One region of the Peribacillus sp. FSL P2-0133 genome, then DNA from elsewhere that is predicted to be linked to it. Evidence: riboswitches for the same ligand, from Rfam matches in the RefSeq annotation. Region 1 holds a riboswitch; the other holds the start of a gene.
The links. A riboswitch is a leader RNA that binds a small molecule or an ion and turns the genes downstream of it on or off. The one in region 1 is predicted to bind S-adenosylmethionine.
Positions count from the first base shown of each region.

Region 2: another riboswitch for S-adenosylmethionine. It lies ahead of MKY17_RS02655 (sugar ABC transporter substrate-binding protein); the one in region 1 lies ahead of mmuP (S-methylmethionine permease).

Region 1 covers NZ_CP150254.1:3,266,343-3,270,776, reverse strand. The annotation lists gene MKY17_RS15565 (ring-cleaving dioxygenase) at 1-353, shown strand, start outside; gene MKY17_RS15560 (alpha/beta hydrolase) at 353-961, shown strand; gene MKY17_RS15555 (flavin reductase family protein) at 980-1,588, shown strand; SAM riboswitch class I at 1,828-1,930, shown strand; gene mmuP (S-methylmethionine permease) at 2,012-3,400, shown strand; gene mmuM (homocysteine S-methyltransferase) at 3,397-4,362, shown strand.
Region 2 covers NZ_CP150254.1:541,274-545,707, forward strand. The annotation lists gene MKY17_RS02650 (GTPase domain-containing protein) at 1-1,711, shown strand, start outside; SAM riboswitch class I at 1,807-1,912, shown strand; gene MKY17_RS02655 (sugar ABC transporter substrate-binding protein) at 2,029-3,141, shown strand; gene MKY17_RS02660 (sugar ABC transporter ATP-binding protein) at 3,199-4,434, shown strand, end outside.

The sequences.
Region 1 (4,434 bases):
ATGTTAAAAAAACGGTGTTGCCAAATGGGAAAATCGGAGTGGGAACCGTCCATCATATTGCATGGCGTGCAATCGATAATGAAGATCATAAAGAATGGAGGGAGCATATCGCCAACCATGGCTATGGTGTGACACCCTTTACAGACCGTCAATACTTCGATGCCATTTATTTCAGGGAAGATGGAGGCATACTTTTTGAAGTTGCCACAGATCCACCTGGCTTCGCTCATGATGAAACGAAGGAAACGATGGGCAGTAAATTAATGCTGCCGCCATGGCTGGAAGAAAAAAGGGAGATCATGGAGAAAACGTTACTGCCGGCAGTGCCGAGAGTACTGGAGGAGGATAAATGATGAAGCATATTTTTCAAAAAGGAAGTAATCCAGAAGCGCCATTGCTTTTGCTTTTACATGGCACTGGAGGAACGGAAACAGATCTCTTGCCATTAGCGGAAATGGTTTCACCGGGCTCATCCGTATTGAGCGTACGGGGAAATGTACTTGAAAACGGAATGCCTCGTTTTTTCCGCCGGTTATCCGAAGGGGTTTTTGATGAAGAAGATTTGATCTTTCGTACGAAGGAGCTTTATGACTTCTTGGAATCAGCGTCCAAAAAATATGACTTCGACCGTGAAAGAGTGGTAGCATTAGGTTATTCCAATGGTGCAAATATAGCGGCAAGTTTGCTGTTCCATTTCGAAGGGGCATTACAAGGAGCGATTCTTCATCACCCTATGGTGCCTAGACGAGGGATTGCATTGCCGTCCCTTTCGGATATACCTGTATTTATCGCTGCAGGTAAAAACGATCCGATTTGCCCGGCAGCAGAAACTGATGAACTTAATCAACTTTTACTGCAAGCTGGTGCTACAGTGGATGTTCAGTGGGAAAATTACGGTCATCAGCTAACACGTTCAGAGGTTGAGGCAGCGGGTTCATGGTTTCAAAAGAACTTTTTATAAGAATGAGAGGGAATGAAGATGATTTCTGTTAATCCTGAAAGTCTGACTGAACGGGATAATTATAAGTTTTTAACTGGAAGCATTATACCGAGACCTATAGCACTCGTTACGACACAATCCGAAACCGGTACAATCAATATAGCGCCGTTCAGCTTTTTTAACATAGTCAGTTCAAATCCTCCGATGATTTCCATTTCTGTTCAACGGAAAGAAGGGGTTTCAAAGGACACGGCACGAAATGCAATTCAAACAGGTGAATTCGTTGTTCATATCACTGATGAGAATAATGTAGCTGATGCAAATCGAACGGCCAAGGAACTCCCATCCGACGAAAGTGAATTGGGTCTTACCGATTTCACGCCGGCTGTTAGTGATAAGGTATCCGTACCAGGATTGCAAGAAGCGAAGGTACGCTTTGAATGTACATTAGAGCAGGCGATACCATTGGCAGGTTCCCAGAATAAACCTGGTTGTGATTTATTGATAGGGAAAATAGTCTGCTATCATATCGAGCAAGATATTTACCATAATGGAAGAATTGACCAAAACGGGCTAAAACCTGTAGCAAGATTAGCGGGTCATACTTATACAAAACTAGGGGAATTATTTGAAATAGAACGTCCTTAAGTGAAAAGAAAGAATAAATGGCGTCATCTTTTTAAGATGGCGTCATTTTTTAAAATCAAAATTACCCGGTTAGCTTTATCTGCAATTTTAATGTGGTAAGCGACTGTTCCAAAAACGAGCAACCATATCATATTTATGCCGCCGGTGCCATGATCGTTAGAATTTTAAAGGAAGTCTTTACAATCCGAAACAAAACTTGACAATTTTTTCATAGATTGATAAAGTTATAAAAAAATAATTTCTTATCCAGAGAGGTGGAGGGACTGGCCCTATGAAACCTCAGCAGCAGGTCTACAAAGACACTGTGCTAATTCCAGGGGGTGAAACCTTGATAGATAAGACCGTACGTGTTTATTTGTCAGTAACGCACTCTTTTAGAGTGCGTTTTCGTTTTTTCTGGATCCAAGATTAAGGAGAGTAAGAATGGAGAACAAAAGAAAACATGATTTTCAAAGGGAAATGCAAGCACGGCATATAATAATGCTATCGCTTGGCGGGGTGATTGGAACTGGTTTATTCTTAAGTTCGGGTTATACGATTCAACAGGCTGGCCCATTCGGCACCATCCTTTCGTATCTGATTGGAGCTTTAGTGGTTTATCTAGTCATGCTATGTCTTGGTGAACTGGCAGTACATATGCCCGAGACAGGCGCGTTTCATAGCTACGCAGCCAAATACATCGGACCAGGGACAGGGTATACAGTAGCCTGGTTGTATTGGCTAACCTGGACTGTTGCACTAGGTTCGGAATTTACGGCTGCAGGATTGTTGATGCAGCGATGGTTTCCATCAATCAATGTCTGGATATGGAGTGCTCTATTTGCCATATTGGTCTTGGCTTTAAATGCGTGGACCGTTAAGTTTTTCGCTGAATCCGAATTCTGGTTTGCGTCTATAAAGGTATTTGCTATTGTGATATTTATTATTCTGGGAGCTGCAGCAATGGTAGGTTTTATTCCAATAATTAATTCACAATCAGCTCCGTTATTATCCAATTTTACAAGTGCAGGTTTATTTCCGAATGGTGCTTTTGCCATTCTAATGACGATGCTCGCGGTGAATTTCGCATTTTCTGGAACTGAATTAATCGGAATTGCAGCTGGAGAAACAGTGAACCCAGAAAAAACGATACCAAAGGCAATCCGTATGACATTATGGAGATTGATTATCTTTTTTGTAGGAACCATTGTTGTATTATCCGCATTATTGCCTATTTCGGATGCAAGCGTACTAGAGAGCCCCTTTGTTGCAGTTCTCGAACGAATTGGAGTGCCGTATGCAGCGGATATTATGAACTTTGTTATATTAACTGCCATTTTGTCTGCTGCAAATTCAGGATTATATGCATCATCCAGAATGCTTTGGTCGCTTGCAGATAAGAAAACAATATCACCCATATTTGCAAAATTGACAAAACGGGGTGTTCCGATAAATGCAGTTTTTTTCAGTATGTTGGGAGGTGGTTTAGCCCTTTTCTCGAGTATTATTGCACCGGATACTGTATATATAGTGCTTGTATCCATTTCTGGACTAGCCGTGGTAGTAGTTTGGATGAGTATTAGCGCGTCACAGTTTCTATTTCGCAGACGATTTATAAACGAAGGAAATTCAGTAAATGATTTGGCTTATCATACACCATTATATCCACTCATACCAATCGTTTCTTTTTTGCTATGTCTTGCTTCTTGCATAGGAATTGCATTTGATCCTACACAACGAATTGCACTATATTGTGGCATTCCTTTTATTTTGTTTTGCTATGGAAGTTATTATCTGACACAAACTATAAAGAAAAAGAGGAGTAGAACATGAAGAATAAAATTAGCCCAATTGACGCAATATTACGAGATCATTCAGTCATGATTTTGGACGGGGCTCTAGCTACAGAGCTTGAAAGGCATGGGTGCGATTTGGACGATCCCCTGTGGTCTGCACGTGTATTACTTGAAAATCCAGAAGTGATTTATCAAGTTCACTCTGACTACTTTCGGGCTGGTGCTGACTGTGCGATAACGGCAAGCTACCAAGCAACAGTTGAAGGTTTCGCCCTCCGCGGAATACAAGAGGAAGAGGCTTTGGAACTAATCCGGAAAACGGTTTTACTTGCAAGGGAAGCAAGAGATGAATTTTGGAAGGAAGAAGAATATCAAACGATTAGACCTAAGCCATTGGTTGCTGCATCGGTTGGACCATATGGGGCTTACCTTGCAGATGGTTCAGAGTATGTAGGAAACTATGGTGTTTCAGATGAAACTTTAACTGCATTTCATCGCTCGCGAATATCTGCTTTGATTGAAGCCGGTGCTGACATTTTAGCATTTGAAACGATACCTTCCCTGCAAGAAGCAAAAGTATTGCATTCATTATTGAAAGATTACCCAGAGGTCTATGCTTGGCTATCCTTTTCATTGAAAAATGAAAAAGCGATTAGTGACGGTACATTGCTTGAGGAGTGTACCAGATTGTTTGGGGACAGTGAGCAAATTGCAGCAATCGGCATCAACTGTGCGCCTGTATCAGGTATCACGGAAGCCATACAGGTGTTGCGTTCAAACACGCATAAACCAATTATAGTTTATCCGAATTCTGGTGAAACATATAATCCGGAAACAAAAACCTGGCATGGTCAAGAATCATGTAACAGGCTCGACCTGAAATCTGAAGAATGGCACCATGCAGGGGCACGTTTAATTGGAGGATGTTGCAGAACGGCACCGCATCATATTGCAGACATTTCAAGAAAGTGGCGACCTTCTGTGGTGGTATCCTCCTAGCCCTTTTACTGTTATCAAACTGATATCAGGAATGTAAGTAGTGCAAAAAAAGAACAGGAAGCGTCATAATTT
Region 2 (4,434 bases), 2.7 Mb from region 1:
CAATTCCATTATCCAGTGGGCTGAAGATAATGATTTAATGGTTGGCAATAAGCTTAAATGGATGGTCGAGGGGCTTAAGGATACCGAAAACTTCAATCTTCTTCTTGTAGGAAGTACAGGAAATGGCAAGACATCCTTCATTCAGTCAATTGTTGGCGAGAGCATTGCCGCTGAAGATCATTCGTCATTAGTCAGTGTCAAAGACGGGGATGATTTGGAAATCCTTGAAATTACCGATACAGATAGAAAGGTTGTCATGGAGCTAACTGAATTGGATGAAACACGCCGCCAGCGTGGGACTATTGTTGATGTGACAATCATAAGTGACTACCTAAGAAATAATGGTCTGCGATTATTGGATACACCGGGGTTCAATGGGGAAAAAAGCGTGGAATCAGATTTCCAAGGCTATTTACATGGCAGTGATGGACTGATGTTCGTTCTTGACGCCCGGGCGCCTTTCACCGGCAGCGAACGGGATCTGTTATTGGAAATTCAAATGATGGCTCCGAAACTGCCGATTCATTTCTTGTTAAATAAAATGGATACGATATACAGTGATCAGGTGGCAGTCCGGATGGAAGACGAAACATGGGATAAAGTGAATGCATATTTCCCGAATGCGAAAGTATTCGCTTTCTCCAAACTGTATGATAGCAAGCAGCAATTGAAGGACCTTTCAGCCTTCCTTCAATCGAATTATCAAGAGGATAATTGGAAGGAAAGAAGATCTGAAAAAATCCTAGCATTCATTCGTAAAACTTTATCTTATCTGTTAGAAAAACGGGCAGCCAATGAGCGGAAATGCGAGCATTCCATCTCTTGGAATGAACAGATGGAAGTCAAACTGAATGGGGCGGTCAATCAACTGGCTGATTTGGAAAAAGAAAAAAGTGAAAATATCATAAGGTCGTATCGTCTGCTTAAGGATGAAGTGAAAAATCAGCTTTCTTCTAAAATTCCTGAATTACTGAGGGATTGCTCTAAATCATTAACGGAAAGCAGTGATTTCAGTCAGGTCCATGTACAGTTAAACCAAGAAATGAATGAGCGGATTCAAAACTTCATTTCTGATAAGATCATGCCTCAATATTACCGTTCTCTTCAAGACTGGATTGCCAGTTCTCAAATGGAGTTCTCACAAAGCCAGCAGTTTATGGATGAGATGAGTGCCGGATTCAATGAATTATACAAAGAAGAACGGATTACGCTTGCAGGTGACTTCAGGGTATTGGATGACTGGCGCCGTGATGCCGATCGGATGACAAGCAGTATCCGCATCGAAAACGTTAATATCCTTTTGCGCAGGACTCCATCACAATTGCTGCTTAAAGGAGCAGGGAAGCTGTTTGGGGCGATACCGCAAAATAAAGCCAATATGTACAATCGTTATAAGAAATATCTGGAAAGTGAAGATTACCTGGATGTTGCGGAAATGATCACGGAACGTTTCCTTACCCAATTTGGATTGTTTGAAAAATCTTTGGATCGGGACATCGCACTTTTCTATCGCAGTTCATTTGCCTTACTTCAAAAAACGATTGAACAAACGCAGACCGAGATAAAAGACTTCCAGGCTGCATTGGAGCATATGAAAGAAAATCCGGAAGTTTACCGTGACCCGATCACTTTGTTCGAAGTGAAATTAAGGCAGTTGGAGAGGCTTGAAAAAATCGAGAAAAAGCGTCTAGCCCAGCTTCAAAGAAAATAAAAAATAACGGGGAACATTTCAAATATTCAAAAATCTATTGACTTTACGACTATATCCCTATAAAGTGATAATTACGAAAACGTAACTCAATATATCTCTTATCAAGAGTGGCGGAGGGACTGGCCCTAAGATGCCCAGCAACCGTTCCATTAGGAATTGGTGCTAAATCCTGCAAAACAGAAATGTTTTGACAGATAAGAGAGGGACAAGTCTGCAAAACAGCCGATTAAACCTCTCTATATTAGAGAGGTTTTTATTTTGGGATTTACACCGACTTAACTGATAAGACTAATTAGAAAACATGGAGGGGAAACAAGATGAGAAGGTCTATTAAAGGGATATTTATTTCAGCCATCGCTTCGGCTTTGCTTTTAACGGGTTGCTCTACTGGGCAGAGTTCCACAGAATCGAAGAAAGAAGAAAAAGTATCATTTGAAAATGTACCGGAAAGATTTGCAGATGGGGATGGAGCCAAGATCAAAGTGATCCGTAAAATTGGCGGTGATGATCATACGGCCCAATACCTGGCGGGGGCGAAGGAAGAAGGAGAAGCACTCGGATTCCAAGTGGATACATATACAGCCAATGGTGATACGGCTAAATTTCATGATGCGATAGCGCAGGCATTGGAGGAAGATTACGACGGCTATATCATTTCCCATGGTGATGATGCAGCAACTGTGAATGACGTTCAAAAGTTGGTTGATGCAGGTAAAAGCGTTGTCACGTTCGATTCAATAAGCGATCTATCTAAAATAGATGGTGTGACATTAACTTCACAGGATGATGAAGCGTTGGCAACACTGGCTTTTGATAAACTGATAAAAGAGCAGAAAGGTGAAGCGGCAATTGCATATCTTTGGGTGGATGGTTTCCCACCAATGGTAAGAAGAAATGCAGTCTATCAGGAAAAACTAAAAGAAAATCCTGGGATTAAAGAAGTCGAAAGATTCGGAGTGGCATCTGCCGATACTTCGGTTCAGACACAAAATGCTGTAGCCGCAATGCTGAATAAATACCCTAAAGGTAAATTGGATGCCATTTTCGCAACATGGGATGCCTTTGCCATCGGTGCAGCCCGGGCGATTAAAGAAGCGGGCCGAGATGAAGTGAAGATATATGGAATTGATGTATCTAACGCAGATCTCCAGGAAATCCAATCGGCAGATAGCTCATGGTCCTACACGGCAGCAGTCGATCCCAAGTTGATCGGTGCAGTTAATATGAGGATATTGGCTAAAAAATTGGCGGGCGAAGATACGCCGCAAACCTATGACTTAGAGGCTTCACTTATTTCACAAAAGCAAGTCCAAGCTTCAAAAGAAGCGGTAAACATGGCAAATCTGTCTGGTATTGTCGATGGATGGGGTGAATCTACGGAATTTGAAGAAGATTGGATGAAAGTTTTGAAGGATCATTATAAAAAGTAAAAAGAGACACTCTCTTTCAAGTAGAAGGGAGTGTCTGTTCAATAAGGGGGAATGGACATGGGCACGCAACTAGAAATGAAGAAGATTTCGATTGAATTTCCGGGGGTGAAGGCGCTGAGTGAAGTTGATTTTTCCGTACAATCAGGGACAGCCCACGCATTGGTCGGTGCAAACGGAGCAGGGAAATCGACGTTAATGAAAGTTTTATCGGGAGCCCATGTTCATTATTCAGGTGACATTTTTATTGATGGGATGAGGCGGGATATCCGCTCGCCAAAAGCGGCTCAGGAACAAGGCATTCAAATTGTTTATCAGGAAGTGGATACAGCCCTCATCCCTTACTTAACGGTTGGGGAAAATGTAATGTTGAATGATATGGTCCAAAACATGGGGAAAAAACAGAGGGTCCAATGGAAAGAGCTGCACAAACAAGCCTCTTATATTCTTGAAGATATGAAAATTCGTGTCCCTTCGAAAAAGCTGGTAAGAGACCTTACCTTGGCCGAAAAACAGATGGTCCTGATAGCAAGAGCCGTTTCGACAGAATGCAAATTCCTGATTCTCGATGAGCCAACTGCTCCGTTAAGTCATACGGAGACGACAGAGCTTTTTCGAATTGTAACTGAATTAAAGCAAAAAGGCGTGGGAATCATTTTCATTTCACATCGTCTGCCTGAGATTTTTGAAATCTGTGAGGAAATTACGATCATGAGGAATGGGGAGCGTGTCACTTGTCGAAAGAAGGAGGACATAACCCGTAACGAAGTGGTAGAGAATATGCTCGGTAAAGCCATGGATGACCAGTTTCCAGAAGTCAATGCTTCGATCGGAGACGTCATTCTGGAAGTTAACGGATTGTCAGATGCCGAGAAAGTCAAGGATGTCAGTCTGAATATTAAAGCAGGCGAGATAATCGGCTTGGCAGGGTTAGTCGGGGCGGGAAAAACGGAACTCTGTAAAACCCTTTTCGGTCATGCTTCGATCACAGCGGGGGAAGTAATCCTGAATGGTCGAAAGCTTTCTTTGAAATCACCGCACGAAGCAGTAAAAAGCGGTCTGGCACTTGTACCTGAGGAACGCAGGAAAGAAGGGGTCCTCGTTCAGGAATCAGTCTCGGCGAACTTGACCGCAGCCAGTCTCGGCAAATTCTGCAAGACGTTCAGCTTCGTGGATCGTAAGGCGGAAAAGGAAAAGGCGAAGGAAATGATCGTAAGTCTCGGCATTAAAACTCCTTCAGGAGAAGTGAGTGTCGAAAACCTTTCAGGTGGTAACCAGCAAAAAGTTGCCATCGGA